Regions from separate parts of the Erwinia sp. L03-1 genome, predicted to be linked through region 2. Evidence: predicted binding sites of a transcription regulator. Region 2 holds the regulator's gene; each other region holds the start of a gene.
What was found. The regulator PurR, encoded in region 2, represses purine synthesis genes. The targets are predictions, from matches to a motif close to CANGCAAACGTTTGCNTG.
Positions count from the first base shown of each region.

Region 1: purL (phosphoribosylformylglycinamidine synthase) is a predicted target of PurR. The motif match lies at 3,169-3,186, and genes of this name have one in related genera.
Region 3: serA (phosphoglycerate dehydrogenase) is a predicted target of PurR. The motif match lies at 4,461-4,478, and genes of this name have one in related genera.
Region 4: cvpA (colicin V production protein) is a predicted target of PurR. The motif match lies at 2,502-2,519, and genes of this name have one in related genera.

Region 1 is NZ_CM178762.1:1,067,839-1,075,732, reverse strand. Features, by position in the region: gene purL (phosphoribosylformylglycinamidine synthase) at 1-3,080, opposite strand, end outside; gene mltF (membrane-bound lytic murein transglycosylase MltF) at 3,351-4,808, shown strand; gene tadA (tRNA adenosine(34) deaminase TadA) at 4,862-5,380, opposite strand; gene yfhb (phosphatidylglycerophosphatase C) at 5,485-6,123, opposite strand; gene murQ (N-acetylmuramic acid 6-phosphate etherase) at 6,432-7,331, opposite strand; gene AC4PCC_RS05005 (MurR/RpiR family transcriptional regulator) at 7,514-7,894, shown strand, end outside.
Region 2 is NZ_CM178762.1:2,535,764-2,543,657, reverse strand. Features, by position in the region: gene cfa (cyclopropane fatty acyl phospholipid synthase) at 1-418, opposite strand, end outside; gene punC (purine nucleoside transporter PunC) at 833-2,023, opposite strand; gene punR (DNA-binding transcriptional activator PunR) at 2,137-3,054, shown strand; gene purR (HTH-type transcriptional repressor PurR) at 3,072-4,097, opposite strand; gene cydH (cytochrome bd-I oxidase subunit CydH) at 4,382-4,471, shown strand; gene AC4PCC_RS11705 (C40 family peptidase) at 4,527-5,357, opposite strand; gene AC4PCC_RS11700 (Grx4 family monothiol glutaredoxin) at 5,737-6,075, shown strand; gene rnt (ribonuclease T) at 6,122-6,772, opposite strand; gene gloA (lactoylglutathione lyase) at 6,877-7,284, opposite strand; gene AC4PCC_RS11685 (alkene reductase) at 7,420-7,894, opposite strand, start outside.
Region 3 is NZ_CM178762.1:732,226-740,119, reverse strand. Features, by position in the region: gene pepP (Xaa-Pro aminopeptidase) at 1-299, opposite strand, end outside; gene AC4PCC_RS03460 (YecA/YgfB family protein) at 412-990, opposite strand; gene zapA (cell division protein ZapA) at 1,160-1,489, shown strand; RNA gene ssrS (6S RNA) at 1,531-1,714, shown strand; gene AC4PCC_RS03445 (5-formyltetrahydrofolate cyclo-ligase) at 2,263-2,850, shown strand; gene serA (phosphoglycerate dehydrogenase) at 3,124-4,359, opposite strand; gene rpiA (ribose-5-phosphate isomerase RpiA) at 4,664-5,320, opposite strand; gene AC4PCC_RS03430 (LysR family transcriptional regulator ArgP) at 5,513-6,409, shown strand; gene AC4PCC_RS03425 (oxidative stress defense protein) at 6,492-7,217, opposite strand; partial or broken gene AC4PCC_RS03420 (arginine transporter) at 7,496-7,558, opposite strand; gene mscS (small-conductance mechanosensitive channel MscS) at 7,759-7,894, opposite strand, start outside.
Region 4 is NZ_CM178762.1:1,331,123-1,339,016, reverse strand. Features, by position in the region: gene AC4PCC_RS06240 (UbiX family flavin prenyltransferase) at 1-235, opposite strand, end outside; gene purF (amidophosphoribosyltransferase) at 343-1,860, opposite strand; gene cvpA (colicin V production protein) at 1,897-2,382, opposite strand; gene dedD (cell division protein DedD) at 3,001-3,756, opposite strand; gene folC (bifunctional tetrahydrofolate synthase/dihydrofolate synthase) at 3,746-5,008, opposite strand; gene accD (acetyl-CoA carboxylase, carboxyltransferase subunit beta) at 5,070-5,981, opposite strand; gene AC4PCC_RS06210 (DedA family protein) at 6,127-6,792, opposite strand; gene truA (tRNA pseudouridine(38-40) synthase TruA) at 6,822-7,637, opposite strand; gene AC4PCC_RS06200 (aspartate-semialdehyde dehydrogenase) at 7,637-7,894, opposite strand, start outside.

The sequences.
Region 1 (7,894 bases), 1.5 Mb from region 2:
TCCGGCCTGAACGTCAGCGCGACGTTGAGACCCGGATCGCGACTGTTTTTCTTCGCTTCATGCTCCTGATCGGCACAGTCCGGGTTATCACGCAGTCGCTGCATCTGCCAGGTGGTTTCTGCCCACCAGGTGCGCAGCTGGGTACGGCTCTCGCTGTAAACCGCAGATTCGCCCGAGGTGATGACAAAACGATCCCCTTCCTGTGCCCTGCCAAGGACGTGAACGCAGTCGGCCAGGCCGTTATCCGCAAAGGCCTGCTCAACCTGAGCGCGATCGGCGGCGGCAATCTGAATAACCGCGCCCAGCTCTTCGTTGAACAGCGCCGCCAGCGCGTCATCGCCCAGCGTGGCAATATCGACCTGGAGTCCACAGTGGCCGGTAAACGCCATCTCTGCCAGCGTGACCAGCAGGCCACCGTCTGAACGGTCGTGGTAGGCCAGCAGTTTGCCCGCGGCCACCAGCGTCTGGATGGCGTTAAAGAAGCCCGCCAGCTGTTTGGCATCGCGCACATCCGCTGGCTTGTCGCCCAGCTGGCGATAAACCTGCGTCAGCGCGGTCGCTCCCAACGCGTTATTCCCCTTACCCAGATCGATAAGCAGCAGCGCATTATCCTGCCCGGGTTGCAGCTGCGGCGTCACGGTACGGCGGACATCCTCGACGCGCGCGAAGGCGGTGATCACCAGCGACAGAGGCGAGGTCATTTCGCGCTGTTCGTTGCCCTGCTTCCAGCGGGTTTTCATCGACATGGAGTCCTTGCCGACCGGGATAGTAATGCCCAGCGCCGGACAAAGCTCCTCGCCTACCGCCTTAACCGCTTCGTACAGACCGGCATCTTCACCCGGGTGGCCCGCCGCCGCCATCCAGTTGGCGGAAAGTTTAATACGCTTCAGCGAACCGATCTGCGTGGCGGCAATGTTGGTCAGGGCTTCACCCACCGCGAGGCGACCGGAAGCAGCAAAATCCAGCAGGGCAACCGGCGCACGCTCACCCAGCGCCATCGCCTCACCGTAGTAGCTGTCGAGGCTGGCGGTGGTCACGGCGCAGTTAGCCACCGGGATCTGCCAGGGACCAACCATCTGATCGCGAGCCACCATGCCGGTCACCGAGCGGTCACCGATGGTTATCAAAAAGGTTTTTTCCGCCACGGACGGCAGATGAAGCACCCGCCTGACCGCCTCGGCCAGGGTAATATCGTGGCGATCCAGCGGCTCACCCACCGCTTTCAGCGTACTGACGTCGCGGGTCATTTTTGGCGTTTTGCCCAGCAGCACGTCCAGCGGCATATCAATAGGCTGCGTGTTGAAGTGACTGTCGGAAAGTGCCAGATGCAGTTCTTCGGTCGCTTTACCAATTACCGCGTACGGTGCGCGTTCACGCTTACACAGGGCATCAAACTGCGCCAGCTTATCCGGCGAAACGGAGAGCACGTAGCGCTCCTGCGATTCGTTACACCATACCTCCAGCGGGCTCATTCCCGGCTCATCGCTGAGGATGTCGCGGAGGTTGAAGCGACCGCCACGACCGCCGTCGCTAACCAGTTCCGGCATGGCGTTTGACAGGCCGCCCGCGCCCACATCGTGGATAAACTGAATCGGGTTGTCCTCGCCCAGCTGCCAGCAGCGATCGATCACTTCCTGACAGCGACGCTCCATTTCCGGGTTGTCACGCTGTACCGAGGCGAAGTCCAGATCGGCATCAGACTGCCCTGACGCCATAGAGGAGGCTGCGCCGCCGCCCAGGCCGATATTCATCGCCGGACCACCGAGAACGATCAGCTTCGCGCCCACGGTAATTTCACCCTTCTGTACGTGGTCGGCGCGGATATTCCCCATGCCACCCGCCAGCATAATCGGCTTGTGGTAGCCACGCAGCTCAATGCCGTTGTGGCTGTTTACCTCTTCTTCATAGGTGCGGAAGTAGCCATTCAGCGCCGGACGTCCAAATTCATTATTGAATGCCGCGCCGCCCAGCGGGCCATCCGTCATGATATCCAGCGCCGTGACGATGCGTTCCGGCTTGCCGAAATCTTCTTCCCACGGCTGTTCAAAGCCTGGAATACGCAGGTTGGAGACGGAGAAGCCCACCAGCCCCGCCTTCGGTTTAGCACCGCGGCCTGTCGCACCCTCATCGCGAATTTCACCGCCGGAACCGGTCGCGGCGCCCGGCCAGGGGGAGATTGCCGTAGGGTGGTTGTGCGTCTCCACCTTCATCAAGATGTCGGTCTGTTCCTGATGAAAGTCGTACTGATGCCGCTCGGCGTCGGCGTAGAAGCGACCTACCGTCGAGCCTTCCATTACCGCCGCGTTATCTTTATAGGCAGACAGCACGTAGTCAGGCGTTTTCTCGAAGGTATTCTTGATCATTTTGAACAGCGATTTTGGCTGCTGCTCACCGTCAATGATCCAGTCGGCGTTGAAGATTTTATGGCGGCAGTGCTCGGAGTTCGCCTGAGCAAACATATAGAGTTCAATGTCGTTTGGATTGCGCCCGAGGGTCTGAAATGCGCTAAGCAGGTAATCGATTTCATCCTCTGCCAGCGCCAGGCCCAGCCTGCGGTTGGCCTGCTCCAGTGCGCTACGTCCTTCGCCCAGCGCATCGACGCTCTGGAGTGGCGCTGGTTCGTGCTGAACAAAAAGTTGTTCAGCCTGGCCCAGCTCAGTCAGCACCACTTCCACCATCCGGTCGTGCAGCATCATACCCAACTGCGACCAGTGTGCGGAGGTCAATGACGGGCCTTTAATGTAAAAAGCCAGCCCCCGCTCAAGACGCCTGACCTGCGGCAGACTGCAGTTATGGGCGATATCGGTCGCTTTTGACGACCAGGGTGAGAGCGTGCCGGGACGAGGCGTTACCAGCAGCAGCCGTCCTTCGGGGGTGTGTTCGGCGAGAGAGGGGCCATATTTCAGCAGGCGCTGCAGGCGAACCTTGTCTTCTGCATTTAGGGGCGCGCTGACATCGGCGAAATGGACGTACTCAGCGTATATATCACTCACCGGCAGGTGAGCGTCCTGAAAGCGGGCCAGCAGTTTGTTAATACGAAATGCCGACAGAGCGGGCGAACCACGCAGAATTTCCATCATCAAAGATCTCTCGTCTTCGAAGCGCCGGGCGACGCTTCTTTGGGCGCAACAGGGAAAACGGGGGCCATTATAGAGAATCCCCGCCCTTTACGAAACCGTTTGCGCAGAATATATCGACCTGCGGAATTGGCTGAAAATCACCCAATTCCATATTAATTCTGTTGCGCAAGGGACATGAGTTGCGCAAAATGCCCCACGCTCGGGAGCCAATACAAACAACATATACTGCCGCTAAAGGCAGAAACCTGAGCGAATTAGAGAGATAACTATTTGAAACACCTAAAATTTAATTATCTTTTCATCGGGCTGATCACCGTGCTGCTCGCGCTGGCACTGTGGCCTGCGATCCCCTGGCATGGGGGGTCGCAGGACCGTATTGAGCAGATAAAATCGCGGGGCGTTCTGCGTGTCAGCACGCTAAATTCCCCGCTGACTTACTACACCATCAATAAAGCACCGGCCGGTATGGATTACGAGCTGGCGAAACGTTTTGCCCGCTATCTGGGCGTTAAGCTACAGGTAACCGTTCGTCAGAATTTGAGTGAGCTGTTTGACGACCTGGACGACGATCGGGCTGACGTGCTGGCGGCGGGACTGATTTATAGCAGCGACCGGTTGAAACACTTTCGTACCGGACCCGCCTATTACTCCGTTTCACAGCAGCTGGTTTACCGTATGGGTCAACCGCGCCCTAAAAGTCTGGCAGACCTGAAGGGGCGCCTGACGGTGGCCTCCGATTCTGCTTATCTCTCTACGCTGCGAAACATGAAGCAGGCGCAGTATCCGCATCTCGACTGGGCCATCTCCACCGATCAGAGTCCCAGCACGCTGCTGGAAGCGGTCGCTGACGGCAAACTTGATTATACCGTGGGCGATTCCGTCTCCATTGCCCTGCTCCAGCGGATCCACCCGCAGCTGGCGGTGGCGTTTGATATCACGGAAGAGGAGCCTGTCACCTGGTATATTCAGCGTGACCGCGATGACAGTCTGGATGCGGCGATGCTTGACTACTTCAATGCGATGGCTGAAGAGGGGGCGATGGCACGGCTGGAGGAGAAGTATCTCGGACATGTCGGCACCTTCGACTATGTTGATACGCGCACCTTCCTGCGCGCCATTGATGGCACGCTGCCCGCCATTCGCCCGCTGTTTGAAAAGTACGCCAGCGCCATCGACTGGCGCCTGCTCGCCGCGATCTCCTGGCAGGAGTCACACTGGAACCCGCAGGCAACCTCCCCTACCGGCGTACGCGGCATGATGATGCTGACGCGCAATACGGCAGAGAGCCTGGCGGTCAGCGATCGTACCGACCCGGAGCAAAGTATTCGCGGCGGCAGTGAATACCTGAAAAAAATGATGGAAAAGATCCCGCAGACGATCCCGGAAGATGAGCGGATTTGGTTTGCGCTGGCGGCCTATAATATGGGCTATGCCCATATGCTGGACGCGCGAACGCTGACGCAGAAGCAGAATGGCAATCCGGATAGCTGGGCCGACGTGAAGCTGCGCCTGCCGATGCTCAGCCAGAAACGCTATTACAGCCAGACCAGCTATGGCTATGCGCGCGGGCAGGAGGCCTATAACTACGTGGAGAATATCCGTATTTACCAGCTCAGCCTGGCGGGATATTTACAAGAGCAGGAGCGCAGGCTGGCCCAGCAGGCCGCACTTGAGGCTCAGCTGGGCCACGCCTATCCGGCGGTGGAACCGCAGATCGCGCTGAACTGATGGGCTAATGGGCTGATATTGTGCGGTGGTGGAGCGGTATGACGCGCCGTTGTTTAGCCCGTTTTATCGCCGGAAGCCTGTTGCCGCGCTAACTCGCGCTGCGCTTTTTTCTCGACACGCCGCTGGCGGAAGAAGTCGCTAAGCAGGGAAGCACAGGCTTCCGCCCGGATCCCCTGCTCAACTTTCAGCTGATGATTCATGCCGGGATGGCCCAGTACATCCATCAGCGAACCGGCCGCGCCGGTTTTCTGATCTTTGGCTCCAAATACCAGTCGGTCGATACGGCCATGGACCATCGCGCCCGCACACATCACGCAGGGTTCCAGCGTGACGTAAAGGGTCGTATCACAGAGCCGATAGTTTTTCAGCGCAATACCGCCCTGCCTGATGGCCATAATTTCCGCATGCGCGGTAGGATCGTGATGACCAATGGGCCGATTCCAGCCCTCACCAATAATCTGACCATTCTGCACCAGAACGGCCCCGACGGGCACCTCGCCCTCTTCCCATGCCCGACGCGCCAGCATTAACGCATGGTCCATCCAGAATTCGTCGTCTGTGGTCGTATTCACCTGAGTCTCCAGCTTAAAACGCCGGGCATTATATACGCCTGCCCCTGAAATAACATATGTGCAGGCATCAGGCGTCGTGAGAAGAGGCGGGCGGGAAGAGAAGACTATTCCAGCTGCTGGAGCTGTCCCTGCGGCGTCACCCGCCAGCGGTGCTGGCAGAAAAACAGCAGCGGGTTATCCTGCTTGCTGTCGCTGTAGCCGCTATAGAGTTGCAGAGGCGTACCGATCTGCTCCTCAAGCTGCGCGACTTTTTCATGCCCCAGGCAGCGCATTGCCAGCAGGCGACCACCGTAACCGCGACGCATCTGGCTGGCAATCAGCTTCACTTTCGGCAGAAAGGCCGAGTCGAAATAGACCTGCTCTACCAGCGGCTGTGGGGAACCGGTGATCAGCCAGACGTCGGCGTCGGAACTGTTGAGATAGTCGGTCAGGCGCTGCTGCACGACGGGAAAAGCCGTGACGCGCTGGCGAAACCAGGTGGCAAAGGTTTTTTCCCGTGCACAGAGCCGGGCTTCACTGTGGCCAAAGGTGATCGACCATAGCAGCAGGCTCATTGGCCAGCGCGCCGCCCGCCCGCTGATCAGCAGGCCAGCACCGATGACCGGCAGCAGCGGCACTACCAGTAGCAGGTTGAGCGGTTGCCGCCACAGCAGGTAGCGCATAAAGGTGCCAAACATATCCTGCTGATGCAGCGTGCCATCAAGATCGAAAAAAACTACGCGTCGTTGCTGACCGGTTATCAAACATTACTCCCTGGATATCATTAAATTCTGTACTTTGTGCCGTGCACGATACTCATACCTTAGCAGCGATAATGATGAACGCCAACGCGACGCCCCGGCGTAGCGGCTGTCACACTGCATTGTGGACGCTAATGCTACATAGAGCTGTGCGTAATACTTTGCGCACACGGTTGTATCATGCAAAACGCAGACACGGCGTAAATCCCTCCCTGGCGCCTCGGCTCACGCATCTCTGCGCTCGCCGGCTTATCTGCCTGGCTCCACCTGGAGCGCTATAAGTACCGCTATTGAGTTAGCAGCGCGTTAGCTTATGCTTTATCTCCGAGGGCGGCACGGAGAAATCCATTATGCTTTGCCAGCCCTGCGCTTGCCTGCGCGGCTGAAAGGCCGGTAAGCACCATCAGCACGGCGGGTTTCACCTCATAGTGGGTCTGCTTTAGCGCATGCTCCGCTTCCTGTGCCGTACAGCCGGTGGCCTGACACACCATCCGGCAGGCTCGATCGACCAGCTTAACGTTGGTTGCCTGCATATCTACCATCAAATTCTGATAGACCTTGCCGACTTTAACCATCGCGCCGGTAGAGATCATATTCAGCACCAGCTTCTGCGCCGTACCCGATTTCAGCCGGGTTGAGCCGGTCAGCGCCTCCGGCCCCACCACCGGAGAAATGGCGATTTCAGCCTCTCGGGCAATGGGCGAATCCGGGTTACAGGAAACCGCCGCCGTACGGCAGCCCAGCTGGCGGGCAAAACGTAATCCCCCTATCACATACGGCGTTCTGCCAGAGGCGGCCAGCCCAACAACCATGTCGGCTGAGGTCAGGTTTAGCGCCTGCAAATCATCAATTCCCAGCTGCTCGCTGTCTTCAGCGCCTTCGACCGCCTTAAGCAGCGCACCGGGGCCGCCTGCAATCAACCCAATAACCTGGCCGTGAGGGACGCCAAAGGTTGGCGGGCACTCAGAGGCATCGAGCACGCCCAGACGCCCGCTGGTACCTGCGCCCATATAAATCAGCCGCCCGCCTGCACTAAACGCGGCAGCAGCCGCCTCAACGGCCTGCGCAACCTGGGGCAGCGTCAGACGGACGGCTTCCGCCACCTTTGCATCCTGCTGATTGAATGCCGTTACCATCTCAAGCGTTGAGAGGCTGTCGAGATCCATTGTTTCACTATTGCGTGTTTCCGAAATCAGGGTACCAAGATTCATAACGGGCTCATGTGTGAATTTTTAATTCAGTAATATAACCTGGTAAGGAATATTATATTCGCAGTCGGGCATCGGGGCTCACTTTTAGTGATGTTATGCGATAACCGTGCCGCAGCGCTACCGGCAGGCTATTATCAGTCTCTTTCGTTCAGGAAATTGTTACTCTCAGGAGAGATAAATCAATGAGTTCACTACTGCGCATTCGTCAGCTCTATCCCAGTCTGGCGCTCAATGAGCGTCGGGTGGCTGATTTTGTATTGTCCCAGCCGGATCGTGCACGACATCTCAGCTCACAGAAGCTGGCGGAGGAGACCGGCGTCAGCCAGTCAAGCGTGGTGAAATTCGCGCAAAAGCTGGGCTATAAAGGCTTTCCTGCCCTCAAGCTGGCGCTGAGCGAATCGCTGGCCGGTAAAGATGCCCTCACCGTCCACAACCTGATCCTGAGTGACGATCCGCTGAAGGCGGTGGGAGAAAAGCTGCTGATGGAGAAGCAGTCAGCGATTCGCGCAACGCTGGATATTAACAGCGAGGCCATGCTGCTTGAGACGCTGAGGCTGCTGCAG
Region 2 (7,894 bases):
CGCAGGAGTACTGCATATGGGAATCAAGCATCAGAGAAAACAGATCGTTGCCGAGGTCGTAATGTTCCTTTCCCACAATCCACGCGCGCTTTCTTGACTGCTGATTGGTTAGTCTTGCGGCGGCAATACGTAAGGTATCTTTGAAATGATGGGGGAGTTTCTCATCGAGCTTCGCCAGTAATACGCGATGAAAGAACATGTCCATTCTTTCACACTCCCACCAGCCATCCATATAGCTTTCACCCAGCCCCAGTGAGCCTTCCTGTAGCACGCGCTTAAAAAAGGCAGGGTTGGTTACCTGGATATCCCACGGTCGGGTACCATTAATGTCGATATCTGCACTGCGCAACATCTCCTGAACGATTCTGTACCACTGATTCTCTTCCAGGCTCACTTCTTCTATACACGATGAACTCATAGTCTCTCCATCACCCTGTGTGGTTGATACCCGAGAAATAGAAAAAACAATTCCTACGGGATTTTGAGAATACGCACTCGCTAGCGTACGTTTGATTTCCGGCGTTACAGAGGATTGAATATAAATATTAGCAGAGTAGAGCAACGGGGATGCACGGATTAAAACCCAGACTACCCTGTCAGAATTGAAAATTTACCTTTTATTTCTCGTTTAACCGTCAGACTTGCTAAAAGCATAAGAGGCCTGGCAGGTATTCCCGATATCCTTCACCCTGCTGGCAGGTTATCTGCCAGCATAGCGGAGGGTTATCAGGCGGAAATTGTTATTTTTTTACCCAGCGAAACGAGTATATGCTCACCCCTGACAATATTCAAATGTTTATTGTTAGGTTGCTAACTAAAAGTATTCAGCAGGTTAACGACTACTTTCAGCGCGATGCAGTGACGTTTCTGCCGCTTTTGTACGCTGTAAAATATAGCCGATTATGGCAAATAGGACAGTCGACAGCATAACCAGCGAGGTAGACCACAGCGGGCGGGTAAGAAATGAGGAGATCAGCAGGCTGGCCACGCAGCAAAGCCCCAGCTGGAGCGTATTTTGCAGCGCCGCGGCCTTACCGCTGGCCTGTGGGAAGGGAAGCAGGGCATTCGAGACAACAATCGGATACAGCGCACCGTTCGCCAGGGCAATGCCGCAGAACGGCAGCAGCAGCGCATACACAGAGGGGATCGCCTGCTGAGCCGCGATAAAAAATGCAATAATGCTCAGGCTGTACAGGCCAAGCAGCCAGGGCAGAAGTGAGCCGCCTTCCGTACGCTTAAGCAGGGTTCGGCAGCCATAGCCGCCGGTCAGAAAGGCCAGCGTCTGAGGGAAGTAGCTCAGGCCAATGCTGCCAGGTGACATGCCCAGCGCGGATAAGATAAACGGCGAACCGGTCAGCCAGGCAAAGAAGCTGGCAGAGCAGGCGGCGTACATCAGCACGTTACCGCTGTAAACAGGAGATTTCAGCAGGGTTAGAAAACCCGTCTTCTTATCGCCGTTTTTTGGCATAACGCGTGGTGTTGCTGTCAAAAAGAGCGTGCAAACCAGCAGTAGTAGCGTAATGACCATCAGGGCAATAAAAATTGCGCGCCAGCCGAAATGGTTGAGCAGCCAGGCGCCTAGCAGGGGAGCCAGTGCCGGAGAGAGTGCTACCAGCGGCATGATTGTGGCAAAAACCTTGCTGGCCTGGGTGGCGGAATAGCGGTCAATCACCAGCGCCTGCCAGGTTACGGCGGCCGCGCAGATGCCAATGGCCTGCACAAAGCGCAGCACCAGCAGCAGGGTGGCATTGTGCACCCACCACATTCCGGCACAGCTGATGGCAAACAGGCTCAGACCCATTAGCAGCACCGGACGACGGCCGATTCGATCGGAGAGAGGGCCCCATATCAGCTGCGCACAGGCAAAGCCCGCCAGAAAGAGACTCAGGCTGGCACCGATCGCTCCCGCGTCGGTTTGCAGATCCTGCTGCATCAGCGTAAAGGCAGGCAGATACATATCGGTGGCCAGAAAGCCGATGACGCTAAGCAGCGCCAGGTAAAGGGTAAAAAGTTTTGCAGGCATTTTTTTGCTCTTAATTTCAGAAGAATATAACGGCGCAGAGTGTAAATGCGTGCCAGAGTCGTTGTGAAACGCTAATATTTGTCCATTGCGTTCAAAAAATTTGCAGGCAAAAAATGTGGTCAGAACATTCCCTCGAAGTGATTGATGCCGTTGCCCGAAACGGCAGCTTTACCGCCGCGGCTGCTGAGCTGCACCGGGTCCCCTCCGCTATCAGCTATACCGTACGTCAGCTGGAAGAGTGGCTGGCCGTTCCGCTGTTTACACGCCGTCATCGCGATGTCGAACTGACCGAGGCGGGACGCTACTTCATTCAGGAGGGGCGGAGCGTAATCAAAAAAATGCTTGCCACCCGGCGTCAGTGCCAGCAGGTAGCAAACGGCTGGCGCGGGCAGCTAAATATCGCCGTAGACAGGATAGTGAAACCCCAGCGCACCCGGCAGCTGGTTGTCGATTTCTACCGTCATTTCCCGGATATGGAATTACACCTTTCCCCGGAGGTGTTTAATGGCGTGTGGGATGCGCTGGCGGATGGCCGGGTAGATGTAGCGATTGGCGCAACTCAGGCAATACCCGTTGGCGGGCGCTTTGCCTTTCGCAATATGGGCGCGCTGAACTGGCGCTGTGTGGTTAGCGCCCGCCATCCTTTGACAGAAATCTCAGGACCGGTCAGCGAGGAAGCCATCCGCGAATGGCCCTCTCTGACGCTGGAAGACACATCCCGCGCGCTGCCCAAGCGCACTACCTGGACGCTGGATAATCAGCGTCGGCTGGTGGTGCCCGATTGGGAGAGCGCTGCGGACTGCCTGCTGGGCGGGCTTTGCGTCGGAATGGTGCCAGGACATTTTGCCCGTCCGCTGCTGAGCAGCGGCGCATTAACTGAACTTGTGCTTACCGCGACATTCCCCGACAGCCCCTGCTGCGTCAGCTGGTCGCAGCAGCAGGCCAGCCCCGCGCTGGGCTGGCTGCTCGACTATCTTGGCGACACCGGGACGCTCAATAATGAGTGGCTGAACGAGGGGGCAGAGGAATGAGCAGGCGGCTAATGGCGTTAGCGGCGATAGTCTACAAAGGGACCATCCGCCACTGAACGACGCTCGATCAGGCTGGGATGAACTTCAATCGTCTGTGGCTCCTCACGCTTGCTGGTAATACGATCCAGCAGCATTTCAAAGGCCGTTTCGCCCAGCCTCTCTTTTGGCTGGTGAACGGTGGTCAGGGCCGGGGTGAAGTAGCGCGCGTTGCGCACGTTATCATAGCCGATGACCGAGATATCCTGGGGAACGCGCAGACCCATCTCATCAGCGGCACAAATCGCCCCCATCGCCATAATATCGCCGCCGCAGAATACGGCGGTAGGCCGCTGCTTCTGGGATAAAATTTGCTGCATGGCACGATAGCCAGATTCGGGTTCGAAATCACCCTGTACCAGCCACTCATCGCGCAGGGTGATCCCCGCTTCGGATAGCGCCTTTAGAAAACCGGCATGACGGCCACCGCCGGTGTTACGCTCCAGCTGACCGGGAATGACGCCAATATCGCGATGGCCGCGCTCAATCAGATAGCGGCCTACCAGATAACCGCCCTCAAAGGCGTTATCCAGCACCGTATCCGTAAAATCACCGCGTGACTCGCTCCAGTCCATGACGACCATAGGAATATTTCGGTTATCTTCAAGCATCTGGATCAGTTCATCAGGATACTCGGAGCACATCACCAGCAGGCCATCGACGCGCTTTTGCGCCATCATTGACAGATACGCCTGCTGTTTGACCAGATCGTTGTGCGCATTGCCCAGAATCAGGGTGTAACCGCTGGCAAAGCAGCTGTTCTCCACGGCTTCAATAATCTCGGCAAAGTAGGGTGCCTCGCTGGACGTTGCCAGCAGGCCGATGGTCCGGGTGTGATTAACCTTGAGACTGCGGGCGACCGCACTTGGCGAATAATGCAGTTCGCGGATGGCAGTCCATACTGCTTCCCGCGTGGCTTCGGCCACAAAGCGCGTTTTATTAATGACGTGGGACACCGTGGTGGTCGACACCCCGGCGCGTTTAGCCACATCTTTGATTGTTGCCATGAAATCACTACTCCTGTACTTACCGCAACTTGCTGATAAGTATATTGTTAAACGATTGCCTGAAACGGCAAAATCCGTCGCCGTTTTTTATGAATATTCGGTGGCGTCAGTAAGGAAAAGGGGGCAGTCAGCCAGGCCTGTTGCGTCGGTTGCAGACCGCGAACGCAACCCGTTGCGCAACGAAATGGAATTCTAACAAGGCTGAGCAGAGAAAACGAGATTTTTACCGCCGGGTGTGGGAAAATTGATGGTGACACAAACTGTAAGGGTATAAAGGAGTATCTGTGGACACCGATCTGAAATTGTCTCTGCTAACCACCGTTAGCGCGCTGTTAATGATTATTATTTTCAGCTTTACCGCCGTCATGCACTAAAAAAAAAGGCCGATCGTCAGATCGGCCTTTTTATATTCACTACGCGACGCGGAGATTAGCGGATCGTTCTGGGTGTCATCACCCGACGTGCGCCGATGTAGTGACTTTGCCAGTATTCATCAGCCAGCGCGCTAACCTGAATATCTTTTCCGGTACGAGGCGACTGAATAAATTTCCCGCCGCCAAGATAAACGCCTACGTGATCCGCTGTGCCGCGTCCGTTAATGCGGAAGAAAACAAGGTCGCCTTTCTCCAGCTCGCCGCGTTTGATGTTCGCCGCATCGCGCAGGTGATACATCTCATTGGCGGTGCGGGGGATCTTAAACTTAACCAGATCCTTGTAGGCATACCACACCAGGCCGCTACAGTCGAAGCCCGTTTTAGGCGATGTTCCGCCCCACTGGTAGGGTTTACCCAGCTGGCCCATCAGCTTGTTCATCGCCGTCTGACGCGCTTTTTGATAACGCGCCCGGTGTGCCTTGCTCATTTTTAGTGGGGCGCTAAGTACCTCGGCGGTCAGTTCTTCACCCTGCTCGACGGATTTGCCACGACGGTGACCATAATGCTTTTTACCCAGACTGGCCTGCAAAGCGGCTTTGTGCCTGAGGCCAGATTTCCGGGAGTGGGACGATACAGGCTGCGGCGCGAGCGTTTTTTTGGCCTTAAGGCGGGTGGCGGGTATACGGCGTGACTTGCGGGTGGACTCTTTAACTTTTTTCGTTACGCTACCCTTCACCTGCCGCCGCTTACGACGATCGTCCTCACGGGCGGCACTGCCTTCCACCTTATGGTGGTTTGCATTAACTGGAGCATGTGGCGATGCGTGCGCCACATTAAAAAAGAGCTGCGCGAAGGCCAGCATCAGGAGCGTGATAAGTAAACGCATCGTTACCATTAACTGTTTATGCTCCCGCCAGAGGCAGAAGCTCGGCTAAATTAGGATATCTGCTATACGGCAGACAAGTGAGCGCAATTCTAATCTAACTCTTTAACAAAAGGTAAGGTCTTTTTTGTTTCAATGATGTACAACAAGTAATTGTTGGCAATTTCAGCATAATCAGCTGGTTATGTGCTCATCAACCCGGGGTAAGCCGTGACAGCAGCGGCGTCAGGCTCAGGCAAATGTTATTTTGTTGTTTTTACCGCTGGATAATTCGCCACGCGGAACCCCCAGGATAATTCCCTTACTGAAAATGTCGTTTTCATCAGGGGGCCAGAGTCGCTACAATAAATAAACACGAAGTATCCGTTATAGGAAGGCATTTATGAGTACTGTTGAGAAAATTGAGCGCCAGATAGCAGAAAACCCGATTCTGCTGTATATGAAAGGTTCTCCGAAACTGCCAAGCTGTGGCTTTTCAGCACAGGCCGTTCAGGCGCTGTCAGCCTGTGGCGAACGTTTTGCCTATGTTGATATCCTGCAGAACCCGGATATTCGTGCCGAGCTGCCTAAATACGCTAACTGGCCGACCTTTCCACAGCTGTGGATCGACGGTGAGCTGGTGGGCGGATGCGATATCATCATCGAGATGTATCAGCGCGGTGAACTGTTGCAGCTAATTAAAGAGACGGTGCAAAAATATCCGTCTGACGCGGCTGAGTAAGTTTTCGCTGGGTTTGCAAAGCGGGGATCGACGATCCCCGCTTTTTTTATGCCTCGCTGTCGGCAATGGGCAGCGGCCAGCCACCCAGTCGCTTCCAGCGGTTAACCAGCTCGCAGAACAGATCGGCGGTTTGCAGGGTGTCGTACAGCGCGGAGTGCGCCTGGCTGCTATCGAAAGGCATACCGGCCGCGAGGCAGGCTTTAGCCAGCACCGTTTGTCCCAGCACCAGCCCGCTCAGCGCAGCGGTATCAAAGGTCCCGAAGGGATGAAACGGATTACGCTTCAGGCCTGACCGCTCCGCCGCCGCATTCATAAAGTTAAGATCAAAGGTCGCATTATGGGCCACCATAATGGCGCGATTGCAGCCCCGCTCTTTGATGCCCTTACGCACCATCTTGAAAATGGCATGCAGCGCCTCATATTCACTGACCGCGCCGCGCAGCGGATTGCCGGGGTCAATGCCGTTAAACGCCAGTGCTTCTGGCATCAGGATAGATCCTTCAAACGGCTCAACGTGGAAGTGAAGCGTTTCGTCTTTCTCCAGCCAGCCATCCTCAGTCATTCTCAGCGTGACGGCGGCGACTTCCAGTAGCGCATTGGTTTTAGCGTCAAACCCGGCGGTTTCCACATCAATGACCACCGGATAAAAACCGCGAAAACGGCTGCTCAGGGCGTTAAGTTCGTTCGATTCAGACATCAGGATCTCACAGGCGAAAAAATGCAGCGCGTATTATGGCAAATTTCAGTACGGGATGCAGCAGGGGAAGAGGGGGAGAGGGTGCCCGAAAGCACCCGCGGGTATCAGTTACCCAGGCCGTGGCCGGCGTGCTTGTTCTCAATCAGCTCGATTTTGTATCCGTCCGGATCTTCAATAAAAGCGATAATGGTTGAGCCACCCTTTACCGGGCCGGCTTCACGCACCACGCTGCCGCCTGCTTTACGAAGGCGATCGCAGGTGGCGGCAACGTCATCAACGCCCAGCGCGATGTGACCATAAGCATCGCCGAGGTCATATTTTTCAACGCCCCAGTTCCAGGTCAGCTCAAGCACTGCCCCTTCGCTCTCTTCCTCATAGCCCACAAAAGCCAGCGTGTATTTGTATTCTTTGTTTTCGCTGGTGCGCAACAGGCGCATGCCCAGAAGGTTGGTGTAAAAATCTATTGAACGCTGCAAATCGCCAACGCGGAGCATAGTGTGAAGTAAGCGCATAACATCCTCTTGTGGTAAGCGTTATCATCCGATAACGGTAAATATGTGGTAAGCGTTATCATCCGACAACGGTAAATATTCAGTATAGCGGCGTTCGCAGCCGGACGTAATCCAGGCAGCCCTGAGGCTAAAGCCTTAATCCCCGAGCGCAGGGTAATCCGTGTAACCCTCAGCGCCGCCGCCGTAGAAGGTCTCCGGGCGAGGCTCATTCAGGGGCGCGCTGGACTTTAGTCGCGCCACCAGGTCGGGATTGGCGATATAGCTGCGGCCAAAGGCAGCCGCATCTATCAGCCCCTGCTCAATCAGCGTTTCGGCTTTCTCCGCCGTATAGGCGCCGGCACCGACGATCACTCCCGGATAGACGGCGCGAATGGCCTTGCGGAACGCCTCGCTGTAAGGCTTGCCGCCTGCCCAGTCAGGTTCGGAAATATGCAGGTAGGCTAGCTTACGTTTGGCCAGTTCGCCAATATAGTACAGCGCCGCCTCTTCCTGATCTTCTCCATTGTCCAGTCCATTAAAAGGACCCAGCGGGGAGATGCGGATGCCGATACGATCGGCGCGCCAGCCCGCAATCGCTGCATCCACCACTTCCAGCGCAAAGCGGGTACGA
Region 3 (7,894 bases), 1.8 Mb from region 2:
AAGGCGGCCGGTGCGGCATCCTGGCCCAGACGGCGACCGAACCAGATTTCCGCCGTAAGATCGCGCACGCGATTGAACAGCACGCTGTGACTATGGTTTTCGGCGCTTTTGATCAGCACCAGTACGGCTTCAGGCTCGTTAAAACCGGTGAAATACCAAAAATCACTGTTCTGACGGTAAGGGTACTCGCTGTCATTACTGCGGGTCGCCTCCGGTGCGGCGAAAATCACCGCCGCGCTGGCGGGTGCCATTTTAGCCAGCAGTGCCTGCCGGCGACGAACGAACTCTTGCTGTATCATCAGCTCTCCTGGGGCAATCCTTGTGGGTCACCGTCCGCTAAATAATTGCGCGTCATACCGCTGCACGTTGTTGCGTAACCCGCCTGCACTCTGCATTCACTGGAACAATCCTTTAGTGCAGAGTCGGTTTTTTCACTTCCACTGCGGTCGGGACCACATGAGTAAAGGTATCATGGCAGAGCAGCGCGGCAACGCGAACGTATTCGATCACCTCCTCCAGCGACTGCTCCAGCTCTTCCTGATCTTCGTCTTCATCGTAGCCCAGTTGCGCGATAGTGCGCAGGTCGTCAATCGCCTCACCCGTTTCTCCGGTGACTTTATCCAGCTTTGGCTGAGAAACGCCCAGCCCCAGCAGGAAATGATTGACCCAACCGGCCAGCGCATCGGCGCGGTCAAAGACGGTGATGTCATCGTCCTGGGGCAGATACAGCTGAAACAGGAAGCCCTCCTCCTCCAGCGCGTCAACAATGCCCTGGTGCAGCTGCTGAAGCGGCAGAGCAAGCGACTGAGAGAAAGCCATTCCTTCATTGGTCAGGTCATGAACCAGCGCTTTCCAGCTGGTGTCATTGTTACCGCCGCAGATCATTCCGCTGATCAGACCGTGCATTTCAGCAGGCGTCATTCCCACGCCCTGCTGCGTCAGTACTGAGGCCAGCTGGTCATAGCCCGGCATTGTGTTTGTTAGTGGCATACGTTTTGATCGTCGTTGGCTGGATGAGTTCGTGGTATGCTACCACCAGGTGCCTCAACGATTCCAGAAAGGGGTTGTTTCTTCTGTTAGGGGTAGTTATAGTGGCGCCCCTCTCAACCCATTGAGTGGTATAGAGATTGGCGGCGCAGTAATCATTCAGGATGGTGGCATGTCTGCACAACCCGTAGATTTACAAATTTTTGGCCGTTCTTTACGAGTAAATTGTCCGCCTGAACAGCAAGATGCGCTGAATCTGGCTGCCGAAGACCTCAATCAGCGGTTGCAAGATTTAAAAGTTCGCACTAGAGTCACAAATACCGAGCAGCTGGTTTTTATTGCCGCGTTGAATGTTTGTCATGAGCTGGCGCAGGAAAAAGGAAAAACCCGCGACTATGCCAGTAACATGGAGCAGCGTATTCGTATGTTGCAGCAGACTATTGAACAGGCACTGCTTGAGCAGGGTCGCATTACAGAACGTAGCGGTCCAAAGTTCGAATAACACCTCATCGTTTACTGTGATACAGTGACGGTGAAGTAAAAAATTCTCTGAGATGTTTGCAAGCGGGCCCGTCCCCTGAGCCGATATTTAATACCAACAGAGTGTGACGCTCTGTAACCTGTGTGCAAGCTCGGTCCGTCCGAGAAGCCTGATGGTTGCGACGGCATACTCACCTTGAACCAAGGGTTCAAGGGTTACAGCCCGCGGCGGCATCTCGGAGATACCCCATTTTTACCCCGCTTCGCATCTGAACGGGTTCTGTTTTCATCCCCTGGCTACTGAACGCCTTTTCCTCTAAGGCATCTGCTTACTCTAAGGCATCTGCCGCGAAAAAGCTAAACCCCCACCCCCCATCCGACTTAGCCGTGCCTGTTCCACACATAAGCTACTCATAAGCCGCACCGCCAATAAGCTGCATCCCGTTACCGTAAGCAAAAGCCGCTTTGCCGCTTTCATCAAGATTGCATTGATTCAGAAACTGCCTCGCATCATTACCGGGTCGAAATAGATAAGGGTAGTCGGTAGAGAAGAGAATTCGCCCGACGCCCACAATGGCTACCGCCCTGTTCAGGAATCACCCGAAGGGCGGGCAGACGATCGAATAAGGCTGTGCTGAGATGACGGTTTGCCCGGTCGGGGTCGAAGTTTCGTTGTTCCTGTGGCAGAATTCTGATGGATTAGGTTGTATACCGCGCTAATGATTCTGAGTCATTGCTGCGATCGGCCCGTAGATAATCCGCTTTCGGACCCGCCACTCAGCCAGGGTGATGTTTATGAATATAAGCCTTCCCACTCGCCAGGAGATCCGCACGCGCGCTCGACACCTTCGGCGTAACCTGACGACAGAGCAGCAGCTCAATGCAGCTAATCAGGCAGCTATCCTCGCAATGAATTTTGCGCCGGTACAGCAGGCCCATAAGGTCGCACTTTTCCTCTCTTTTGACGGTGAACTCAACACAAAACCGCTGATAGCCGAACTGAGGCAGCGCGGTAAACAGGTGTATCTCCCGGTTCTGCATCCGTTTTCCACAGGCCAGCTGCTGTTTATTCGCTACGATGCCAGCACCCCGCTCACACCTAATCGCCTGGGTATTCCCGAGCCGCCGCTGGATATTCGTAATCTGGCAACGCTCAGCGATCTGGATGTGCTGATGGTACCTCTGGTGGCGTTTGATGCGCAGGGGCAACGGCTGGGTATGGGTGGCGGTTTTTATGACCGGACGCTGCAGTACTGGCCGCAGCATGGGCTGTTACCGGTAGGGTTGGCTCACGATTGTCAGCAGGTGGAGGCGCTACCTGGAGCAGACTGGGACGTGCCGCTGCCGGTAATCATTACGCCCTCTAAGGTTTGGCAGTGGTGAATACGGCGTTTTGAGTGCATCAGGTAAATACACGAACCTGAAGTCAGCAAATTTAAAAGCGAGTCGACATATTCAAATTCGATAATCGTTTAAATTCAAAAAAATAAGAACTTCGTAAATACGAAAATGGTTTTACTAAAAGCAGCTGAAATAAGGATACTGCGCTCAGGGAGCGGCGGGCAAGGATGCCCGCTCGCGACCGGGAAGTCCGGCCTGGAAACCCGGTTAAACTACACCGCACAGCCGTATTAAGGCGGGCGGACAAGTCAATTATCAGTAAAGCAGACGGGCACGGATAGTGCCTGGAATCGCCTTCATTAGCTGAAGTGCCGTATTCGCAACCTCATGTGATGCGTCGATATCAATCACCACATAGCCCATCTGCGGTGTGGTTTGCAGATACTGTGCGGCAATGTTGATGCCCTGCCCGGCAAAAATGTTGTTAAGTGCCGTTAGGATACCCGGGCGATTCTCGTGAATATGCAGTAAACGACTCTGCTCACCGTGCATCGGCAACGAGACTTCCGGGAAGTTAACCGCTGAGAGCGTTGAGCCGTTGTCGGAGTATTTCGCCAGCTTGCCCGCGACTTCGACGCCGATATTTTCCTGCGCTTCCTGCGTTGAACCACCAATATGCGGCGTCAGGATCACATTATCAAATTCGCAAAGCGGTGAATTGAACGGATCGCTGTTGGTCGCAGGTTCTTCCGGGAATACGTCAATTGCCGCCCCGGCGAGATGTTTGTCGGCCAGCACCTTACACAGCGCAGGAATATCTACCACCGTCCCGCGAGAGGCATTAATCAGCAGCGAGCCCGGTTTCATCATCGCCAGCTCCTCTGGCCCCATCATATTCTGCGTCGATGCCGTTTCCGGTACGTGCAGGCTAACCACGTCGCTCATATTCAGCAGCTCGGACAGGTAGCGCACCTGCGTGGCATTACCCAATGGCAGCTTGTTCTCAATGTCGTAGAAATAGACGTGCATCCCCAGGCTTTCCGCCAGCACACCCAGCTGCATGCCAATATGACCGTAGCCAATGATACCCAGCTTCTTGCCGCGCGCCTCATAGGAACCCGCCGCCAGCTTATTCCAGACGCCCCGGTGGGCTTTGGCATTGGCCATCGGTACGCCACGAAGCATCAACAGCAGTTCACCGATTACCAGTTCAGCAACGGATCGGGTATTGGAGAAAGGCGCATTAAAAACCGGGATCCCGCGCTTCGCTGCTGCATTAAGGTCAACCTGATTGGTTCCAATGCAGAAACAGCCCACCGCTACCAGCTTTTCAGCCGCTGCGAAGATCTCTTCGCTAAGATGCGTGCGTGAGCGGATACCGATAAAGTGCGCATCACGAACGGAGGCTTTCAGCGACTCACTGTCCAGCGCGCCTTTATGAAATTCGATGTTGGTATAGCCTGACGCGCGCAAATTATCGATCGCGCTCTGGTGTACGCCTTCCACCAGCAGGAACTTAATCTTATCTTTCTCCAGTGATACTTTTGACATTTCCCGACCCTATTTATCAGACTTCAGAAGGAGCTGACCTCACAATATTTTTCAGATATAAGGCAGCCTTCTGTCAAAGTATCAAAATCTACGCCTGCGGCAATACAAACGATTGCCCGGCAGGCAGCATGGCAGCGACGCATCAGGGGGCAAACTGGCAGATAATCACGGTGTAAAGCCTCGCGCCAGTGCGATCGGCCGACCTGCGGAGTTTATGTGATATAAGTCACTATATTTCCAGGTCTGAAAGAAAAGATGTTTTTTAACTAAAATTATCCCGCGCCCTGAGGCGCAGGTCAGATCCTCACTGAAGGACTTTAACGCCCTCTGGCGTACCGATTAAGGCAATATCGGCACCGCGCGCCGCAAACAGCCCGACAGTGACCACGCCAGGCAGTGCATTTATCGCCTTTTCCAGCGCGACGGCATCCATAATTTGAAGATTATGCACGTCGAGAATATCGTTACCGTTATCAGTCAGGACATGCTGACGGTATTCCGGCAGCCCACCCAGCTTGACCAGTTCACGCGCCACATAGCTACGCGCCATCGGGATAACCTCAACTGGCAGTGGAAAATGACCCAATACGTCCACCTGTTTGGAACTGTCAGCGATGCAGATAAATTTTTCGGCCACGGCGGCAATAATTTTTTCACGCGTAAGCGCAGCACCGCCGCCTTTGATCATCTGAAGGGAGGCATTAATTTCATCAGCGCCGTCGACATAAACCGACAGGGAGTCAACCTCGTTCAGATCGAAAACCGGTATTCCCAGCGCTTTTAATAACGCGGTAGAGGCATCGGAGCTGGATACGGCTCCTTCAATCTGGTGCCTGACAGACCCCAGCGCATCGATAAAATGAGCGGCGGTAGACCCCGTACCTACGCCAACAATCGTTCCCGGCTGTACGTATTTCAGTGCGGCCCAGCCGACCGCCTTTTTCAGTTCATCCTGCGTCATAATATGTTTAGAATCCGTACTGATACTGTGTGCGCGTAGTATAAAACAACCCTTGCAGAAAACAGTGCATTTGTTGTCAGTCTGGAAGACAGCCCACAAACAAGCGGAGGGTTAAGCACGTTATTGCGCAGGGAAAGCGAGAAAAAATGTGGCATAGTGCTGATTCCTCACCTGAAAGAGATCAAACGAACAATGAAACGCCCGGATTATCGTACGCTTCAGGCGCTGGATGCAGTCATTCGCGAGCGCGGTTTTGAGCGTGCAGCACAGAAACTTTGTATTACCCAGTCCGCCGTTTCCCAGCGTATCAAGCAGCTGGAAAACATGTTTGGTCAGCCGCTGCTGGTACGTACCGTGCCGCCGCGACCCACCGAACAGGGGCAAAAGCTGCTGGCGCTGCTTCATCAGGTTGAGCTGCTGGAAGAGGAGTGGCTGGGTGATGAAAACGGCGGTACCACCCCGCTTCTGCTGTCGCTGGCGGTCAACGCCGACAGTCTTGCAACCTGGCTTTTACCTGCGTTAAAAACGGTATTAACCGACTCTCCGGTTCGCCTGAATCTCCAGGTGGAAGATGAGAGCCGCACTCAGGAAAGGCTGCGTCGTGGTGAGGTGGTCGGCGCGGTCAGTATTCAGCCGCAGCCGCTGCCCAGCTGCCTGATTGACCAGCTTGGCGCGCTCGATTATCTGTTCGTGGGTTCTAAAGACTTCGCTGCCCGTTATTTCCCTAACGGCGTGACGCGATCGGCCCTGCTGAAAGCCCCGGCCGTGGCGTTTGATCATCTGGACGATATGCATCAGGCTTTTTTACAACAAAATTTTGATCTGTCACCCGGTAGCGTCCCCTGCCACATCGTGAACTCTTCAGAGGCCTTTGTTCAGCTTGCCCGTCAGGGAACCACCTGCTGCATGATCCCTCATCTGCAAATAGAGCGTGAGCTGGCCGAGGGGGAGCTGATTGACCTGACGCCCGGACTGTTTCAGCGTCGGATGCTCTACTGGCACCGTTTCGCCCCGGAAAGCCGCCTGATGCGCAAGGTAACGGACGCGCTGATATCCCATGGTCATCGGGTATTGCGTCAGAGCGAATAACGAAAAGCCGCGCCAATGCGACCCCACAGGGGACGCGTCGGCGCGGCTGAAACGACCGGTGGAGTAGAGCTCTCCCCTGGGTTCAGGGGGTCCGCTGCAGCTCAAATACCACGTCAACCTGATCGTCAAAGTGAATCGTCTGCTGTTCGTAGGTCTGCTCAGCCGAGGTCATGGGTGCCGCACTGGCTGCTTTAAACATGCGGGCCATCGGCATGGGCTGATAGTTGGCAACGTGATAACGAATGCTGTAAACCGGCCCCAGCTTAGCGTTAAAGCCCTGCGCCAGCGCACCAGCCTGCTGCGTGGCATTTTCAATGGCCGCCTGACGCGCCTTATCACGGTAGGTCTCCGGATTCGCCACGCCCAGATCTACGGAACGAATCTCCGTCAGGCCCGCTTTAAGGGCACCGTCAAGCAGTGCATTAAGCTTATCCAGCTGACGCAGCGTGACCTGCACCTGACGTACGGCGCGATACCCTTTCAGTACCGATTTACCGTCTTTCAGATAATCATACTCTGGCTGGGTACGCAGGTTAGCCGCGTTGATGTCCTTCTTATCAATGCCCTTTTTCTGCAGGAAATCAAAATATTGCGCAACACGTTCGTCAGCCTGTTTTTTAGCGTCTGCTGCGTCTTTTGACGAAACATTCACTTCGATGGCCAGCGTGGCAATATCGGGGGTGGCGTCAATGCTGGACTGGCCAGAGGTCACGACGTGCGGGCCGTTTGGCAATTCATCTGCCAGCGCAGTAAGGGGAATAGTACCTAATCCAATAATGGCGGCCAGCGCCAGTTTAGTAAGCTTCACCAGGTTCCTCCGTGGGGGCTATTCAGTCAGCCTGCCGATAACCGGCAGGCTAAGGTAATTATGCGGTTAACATGCAACAGCCTTATTTTAGCGGCTTTTGTCGAACCAGACTTTGACGTCAATTCCAGCCGTTAGTTCAAGGTCGGGGATAAGGGTGGAAACTGAAGGCTCAGGCGATAAGGCCTTGTTATCCGCTCCCTAATGCCTGCTGTGCCAGCTTGAGGGCATAGCCTGCAGAGTCCATCGTCTACTCAGGGCGCTGCGTAGTGCGCCCCAGTTTGTTGTAATACAAAGGCATTTTGTGGCCCCAGCGGCAGGATCAACGCCGCGCCGAGCGCCATACCCTGGAAGAAGACAGCGATTATCCGTAACACCTCAGAGGTAAAAGTGAGGCGAGTGTATCTATCTGGAGTGAGTCGTTGAAATTTAAAATTCTAATTGTTTATTAGTCAGGCTAATGCCAGGCGGGAAAGTAAAGGCGGAAGGTGCTGAACAACGGCTGGGCCGTCATTCAGATTTCCGCCTTCGTATTCACCGCTTATTACGCCCCGGAAGGGCTGCGGGCTGGCGCAGAGGGTTCAGCCTCAGGCACGTTAGCCTGATGCAGGTGAACATCCATCTGCGGATAAGGAATACCAATGCCGTTCGCATCCAGCGTACGCTTAAAGTTCTTCATC
Region 4 (7,894 bases), 1.2 Mb from region 2:
TCTTGAATGAGCCAGAGGAGATGCTGGCAGCAATATCGCGCGCATCGTGAACCACATCGGCCATCGCCTGGACCTCACGCAGCGAATAATCGCTCTCCAGCGCCAGGGTTTGTCGCGCCGCCTGACTCATTACCAGGTGCGTTTCCACCCCGCTGACCTGCTGCAATATTTGCAGCGTGCGAACGCCATAAATCACGCCGCTGGCGCCTGAAATGCCAATAATGAGTCGTTTCATGGTTAACCTGCTTTAATCATTGAAAGGCCAGCTCCCGCCCGCCAAAAAAACAAATGGGCCGGAATCGCTTCCAGCCCATCAACTCTGTTGCACTCTCGCTAAGGGTATTAGCCTTCGTTGTGCATTTCCAGGTTTTCTACTTCATTCTGACGCGCCATTGCTTTGGCATCGTCATTGCGTAACGACTGGAGATACTCAAGATAGCGCTGATCGACATCTTTGGTCACGTAGATACCGTTAAAGACCGAGCACTCAAACTGAACGATATCCGGGTTTTCTTCACGTACGGCTTCGATCAGGTCATTCAGATCCTGGAACACCAGCGCATCTGCACCAATCAGCTGGCGGATCTCTTCCACTTCACGTCCGTGCGCAATCAGTTCCGTCGCGCTGGGCATATCAATGCCATAGACGTTAGGGAAACGCACTTCCGGTGCCGCTGAGGCAAGGTAGACTTTTTTCGCGCCTGCCTCACGGGCCATCTCGATAATCTGTTCGGAGGTGGTCCCACGCACGATGGAATCATCAACCAGCAGGACGTTCTTGCCGCGAAACTCCGCGCGGTTAGCGTTCAGCTTACGGCGCACGGCGCTGCGGCGCTGGTGCTGCCCCGGCATGATAAAGGTGCGGCCGACATAGCGGTTTTTAACAAAGCCCTGACGATACGGCTTGTCGAGGATGCGGGCGATCTCCAGCGCGATATCGCAGGAAGTTTCCGGAATGGGGATCACCACATCAATATCCAGATCTTCCCACTCACGGGCGATTTTCGCGCCCAATTTGGTGCCCATGCGCACCCGTGCACTGTAGACGGAGATTTTGTCCAGGAACGAGTCCGGGCGGGCAAAATAGACGTACTCAAACAGGCAGGGATTGAATTTCGGGTTTTCCGCGCACTGACGGGTGAAAAGCTGGCCCTTCTCGGTCACATAGACCGCTTCGCCCGGCGCCACATCGCGCAGGAATTCAAAGCCCAGGGTATCAAGTGCCACGCTCTCAGAGGCCACCATATATTCACAGCGACCGTCCTGCATGCCGCGTTTGCCGATAACCAGCGGGCGAATGCCGTTAGGATCGCGGAAAGCGACCAGGCCATGGCCAATAATCATTGCCACGCAGGCGTAAGCGCCGCGAACGTGCTGATGCACGGCCGCAACCGCCGAAAAAATATTCTCTGCTTCCAGCGGGTAGTGCTGAAAACGATCCAGCTCCTGCGCAAAGATATTCAGCAGGATTTCAGAATCGGAGGTGGTGTTCACGTGACGACGACCGCTTTCAAACAGCGCGCGGCGCAGTTCGTGGGCATTGGTCAGGTTACCATTATGCGCAAGTGTGATGCCGAAAGGCGAGTTGACGTAGAAGGGCTGCGCTTCAGAAGCACTTGAGCTTCCGGCAGTAGGATAGCGTACGTGGCCAATCCCCATATTCCCCTGCAAACGCTGCATATGGCGGGCTTCAAATACATCGCTAACCAGACCGTTTGCTTTACGCAGGCGGAAGCAATTCAGTGCATCGATGGTGACAATGCCAGCGGCATCCTGCCCACGGTGCTGTAGCACCGTTAACGCGTCATAAATCGACTGGTTGACCGGCATAAAACCGGCGATTCCGACAATACCGCACATAGGGTCATTTCCTCATAAGCCGCAACCCCGGCTCAATTACCGGGGCAAAAAACTCGACGTGCTTTTCAGATAGTCAAAAAACCACCTGATGATGTAGCTGAACTGGGGGACCAGCTGGGACTGTTGCCAGTCCGGGCTTTTAGAAAAGCCGGTGAATGTATCAAGGAAGAACAGCATCGCCGATACGATCAGCACGCCGCGCAACGCCCCGAAACAGACGCCGAGTACCCGGTCAGTACCCGACAGCCCGGTTTTTTCAACCAGTGAACCAATAACGTAGTTGACGATGGCCCCGACTAACAGCGTGGCAACGAACAACACCGCAATAGCGATCCCATTTCTGACCAGTTCATCGTTGAATCCAGTGAGCCAGACGGCCAGGAAGGCGTAATAATGACTGGCGACAAAAAATGCGCATCCCCAGGTGACGAGTGATAAAGCTTCCCGAACGAACCCGCGGATCAGGCTGACCAGTGCCGAAAAACCGACAACCGCAATAATGACGTAATCTATCCAGACCATGAACTCTTCCAGCGACTGTGCCCCTGCCTCAGATCCCGCCTCTTGTTGCCTGTGAGAAACGTGCTTCACCATGCAGAAAAAGAGGACGTAACCGGAGTTCGGGGCGAATTCTAACAGAAAAAGAAAACGTTTGCGTACGGTTTTCCTTTGCCAGTTTAATTAAAATGTTGCGCAAAAATAATACGCACTTATGTCGTCTCTCATCCGCTCATGAGGATGCTGCACTCTGATAAAGTAATTATTTGATTCATAATAAATAATGGAGCAACTGGGAGCGATAATGCAAGGGACTCAGGCACGCAATTAACTGCTTTGTAAGGCTGAGGCTTTCAGATTAACAGGTACAGACTAACAGTCCACGGCGCTGAACAACCCTGCGCAAATCACAGGCACCCTCTATGTTTCCTGTACCCTAATACCCACGTCGCTAACGCTGTTCCTTCATCGCGAATACCAACGTACTTATGCTGTTCCTTCATCGCGAGCACCAACGTGCTTATGCTGTTCCTTCATACCGCGAATACCAACGTGCTTATCCTGTTCCTTCATACCACAAGTAGCCCCGCAGCCCCGCAGCCCCGGGATTATCCCTGATCCACAGGTCTGCGAGGCAGGTTATCAGTGCGCGCTGTAGGGTTTAACCACGCCGCCCAGTCCGGAAATTCCCTGTAGCTCACCAACGGCGGCCTGCATTTTCGCTTTGGAGGCGTCGGGGCCGACATAAAGGCGGGTGATTTGCCCCTGGACCGGCGTAGAGGGCTGAGTAAAGGCCCGGTAGCCGGACAGACGCAGTTTCGCGACGATCTCATTCACCTTAGCCGCATTTTTCAGTGCGCCCAGCTGTACGACCCAGGCCTGGCCTGACGGCGCGGCTTCCGGCTGCGCTTTCTGGCGCGACTCCGCTACAGTGGTGGATTCATCTTCTGCGGAGGGCCGCGGCTTTTCAACCAGCTTCGGCGCAGGCTTTTCAACCGGTTTCGGTTTTTCCACCGGCTTCGGTTTTTCGACGGGCTTCGGCTTTTCAACCGGCTTCGGCTGAGCAGCCGGTTTAGATGGCTGGACCGGAGGCGGTGCGACCACATCCGGCTCGTTTACCGACTGCGGCGCCGTTGAACCGCTCTCAGCCTGCGAGCTGTTCTCACTGTTGCTGCCCATCGTCGCGGCACCTTCCGGTGGCTGGGCGGGCAGTGGTTGTGTTACCGACGGAACCATATCGGTTTCCTGCTGATCGCCCGGTTTTGGCACCAGCGGGATTGCCGCAAACTCTTCTTTATAGTGCTTCTTTTTACCGTCCAGCAGCCCTGGCAGCACGATCACGCCCAGCGCCACAATGATGATGGTTCCGACTAAACGGTTCTGAAACTTACTTGCCACTGCCGTTCTCCGCTTCTATCGTTTCCATTACCTGAGCTACGGTATGGAATGAGCCACATACCAGTACAATATCCTGTTCCGCTGCCTGCTTCAGTGCCTGGCGATATGCGTCAGCCACGCTGGAAAATGCCTTCGCCGCGGGCAGATACGCCATCAGCTGTTCAGCCGTGGCACCGCGCGGCCCATCAAGAGGCGCGCAGTACCAGCTATCGATCACCGGGCTGAGGCAGGCCAGCGTACCGGCGATGTCTTTGTCGTGCAGCATACCGACCACGGCATGGGTCCTGCCAACGTCAGGCAGCTCGCCTAATCGTTCGGCGAGGTAAGCCGCCGCATGAGGATTATGCGCCACGTCAAGGATTACCCGTGGCCCCTGTGCGACGGTCTGGAAGCGCCCCGGTAACACGGCCTTAGCCAGCCATTCGCGCAGGATAGCCTCATCCACTTTCAGCGGCGATGCACGCAGCGCAGCCAGCGCCGTCGCCGCATTGGGTAAGGGCACCTGCGGCAGCGGCAGCCCGCTCAGCGTACCCTGTGCATCGCTGAACGACCAGCAGTGCGCCTGGGCGGTATATGACCAGTCATGACCCCGCCGGAATAAATGCGCCCCCAGTGAATCAGCCACTTCTGCGATAGTGTCTGGCATATCGGGCTCGCCCACGATGGCGGGTTTCCCGGCACGGAACACGCCCGCCTTTTCACGACCAATACTTCCCCGATCCGGCCCAAGCCAGTCGGTATGGTCGAGCGCGATGCTGGTGATCACGGCCACATCCGAATCTACAATATTGGTGGCATCAAGACGGCCACCCAGCCCGACCTCAAGGATCACCACGTCAAGCGCCGCACGTTTAAACAGCCACAGGGCGGAAAGCGTGCCGTATTCAAACCAGGTCAGCGAGGTTTCACCGCGCCCTGACTCGATATCGACAAAGGATGCAATATGCTCAGATTCAGCCAGCTCTTCGCCCTGAATACGCACGCGCTCGGTATAGCGAACCAGATGGGGCGAACTGAAGACGCCGACGCGATAGCCAGCCGCCATCAGCAGCGTTTCCAGCATACGACAGGTTGTGCCTTTGCCATTGGTTCCCGCGACGGTAAAAACAAAGGGGGCGGGGGTAAGCAGGTCGAGCGAGGTAGCCACGCGCTGTACGCGTGCCAGCCCGAGTTCGATAGCCTGAGAATGCAAATTCTCAAGATAATGAAGCCACGTGGCCAGGGGCGACGTGGCTTGAGGAAGATTATCCATGTGTCCCGTTCACAACGTTACGGTGCATTGGGGAAAGGGCTTGCGCCCTTTCGGGAATCAATCAGGCCTCGTGGCTCTGAGGTGCATCTTCGACCACCTCTTGCGGGGCGTCTTCATGCGGCTCTGGCAGATTCATCATCTTGGCCAGAATCGTCGCCAGCTTAAAGCGCATCACCGGGCGGCGCACGATCATATCAATCGCGCCTTTTTCGATGAGGAACTCGCTGCGCTGGAAGCCAGGCGGCAGTTTCTCGCGCACGGTTTGTTCGATAACGCGCGGGCCGGCAAAACCGATCAGCGCTTTAGGTTCAGCGATATTCAGATCGCCCAGCATGGCGAAACTGGCAGAAACGCCGCCCATGGTCGGGTCGGTCAGTACGGAGATATAAGGAAGCCCCCGCGCCTGCATTTTTGCCAGCGCGGCGCTGGTTTTCGCCATCTGCATCAGCGACATCAGCGCTTCCTGCATACGGGCACCACCAGAGGCTGAAAAACAGATCATCGGGCAGTTGTCTTCCAGCGCCTGCTCAACCGCACGAACAAAACGCGCGCCGACCACCGAGCCCATCGATCCACCCATAAAGGAGAACTCAAAGGCAGCAGCAACTACGGGCATATCGTACAGCGTGCCTTTCATAACGATCAGAGCATCTTTTTCACCGGTGTCTTTCTGAGCCGCTGAAAGACGGTCTTTGTACTTTTTAGAATCCCTGAACTTGAGCAAATCCTTCGGCTCCAGCTCGCTGCCCAGCTCAACCATCGAGCCTTCATCCAGCACGCTGTGCAGACGATCGCGACCATGCATACGCATGTGGTGGTCGCATTTCGGGCAAACTTCAAGATTACGTTCCAGCTCGGCGCGGTAGAGAACCTGGCCGCAGCTGTCACACTTGGTCCAGACACCTTCCGGAATACTGGATTTGCGCGTTGGGGAGATTGTGCTCTTATTGAGAATTCGTTCAATCCAGCTCATTGATGACCTTTCTGTTTGAACCTGGCTTAACCAGTTTTCTTTTTCCACGCCGCCGCAGCAGCGCAGACCGTAAATGTCGCTCATTAAACCATAACCGCCCGACGCTGTGGATAAAAATCTGGCCGTCGGGCACGTGTTTAATGCGTTACGACTGCGATTTAGGCGGCTTTGCCGCACGCCGGTGACGCATAACCTCTATGACGCCCGGCAGAATAGAGACCAGGATTATCGCCACAATCAGATAATGAATATTCTTCTGTACCGCTGGCAGGTTACCAAAGAAGTAGCCCGCGTAGGAAAACAGCAGCACCCAAAGCAGTCCGCCCGTCACATTAAACAGCGCGAAGTGGCGGTAGGACATTTTACCCATGCCGGCCACAAAGGGGGCAAAAGTGCGAACAATTGGAACAAAGCGCGCAAGAATAATCGTTTTCCCGCCGTGGCGCTCGTAAAACTGATGCGTTTTATCCAGATAGCTGCGACGGAAGATTTTCGACGACGGGTTACTGAACAGCCTGTCGCCAAATAAACGCCCGATGGTGTAGTTCACCGCGTCACCCAGAATGGCGGCAATGCACAGCAGCAGCGCCATCATATGCACATTCAGCGCACTGTCGGGTATTGCCGCCAGCGCGCCCGCCACGAATAACAGCGAGTCGCCCGGCAGGAATGGCGTGACCACCAGTCCGGTTTCACAAAACAGGATAAGAAACAGAATGGCGTAGATCCAGATGCCGTACTGCGCAACCATTGCCTGTAGATGAACATCAATGTGCAGAATAAAATCAATCAGGGTGTGAATCATTTCCATACTTGTTTCCCTAATACTTCGGACCAGGATTAATCCACGAGGAACAGCGGTCCCATCGGCGGACGAGGTAAATCATAGCGTTCGGGATAATCGACCGCCACCAGGTAGAGCCCTTCCGCCCTGCCGGTTGCGGCAGCCAGCTTGCGATCTTTTGCCGCCAGCAGTTCTGCCATCCAGCTTTCCGGCTGATTCCCACAGCCTACTTCCATCAGGCTGCCGACGATGTTGCGTACCATATGATGCACAAAGGCGTTCGCCTTGATATCTACCACCACGTAGGCTCCGTAGCGGCTGACGGTGAGGTGCATCAGGTTGCGCCAGGGCGTACGCGACTGGCACTGTACCGCGCGAAATGACGTGAAGTCATTCTCACCCAGCAGGCACTGACCGGCACGCTGCATTTTTTCAACATCCAGAGGATGATAAAAGTGGGTCACGCCGCCGTGCAGGATCGCCGGGCGCAGACGCCGGTTGTAGATAACATAGCGATAGCGGCGCGCCGTGGCGCTGAAGCGGGCGTGAAAATCATCCGGCACCGCTTTGACCCAGCGAACGGCGATGTCAGGCGGCAGGTTAGCATTCACGCCCAGCGTCCAGGCCGCATCCTTGCGCACCGACGAGGTTTCAAAATGTACCACCTGGCCGGTGCCGTGAACGCCCGCATCGGTGCGGCCCGCGCAGAAAACGCTGACCGGATGATTCGCCACCGCCGCCAGCGCTTTTTCCAGCTTTTCCTGGACGCTTCTCACTTCCTGCTGCCGCTGCCAGCCATAATAGCGGCTACCGTCATATTCAATGCCGAGCGCCACTTTATGTGACGGCTGCGGCAGTCCCGCGTCTGACATCAGTACAGATACTCCTGCACCAGCTTCTCGGCGGTTTTTATCGCCATCAGCGCGCCACCAAAACGCACGTTATCTGACACTGACCAGAACTGCACCATTTCAGGTATGCCGTAATCATTACGTACGCATCCCAGATTGAGCTGAGCACTCCCGGAGGCATCGCCGACCTGGGTGGGGTAATCGTCCTCGTCAGACAGCAGGATATCCTCCGCCTGCGCAAGCGCGTCTCGTGCTTCCTCAGCCGACATCGGCCGCAG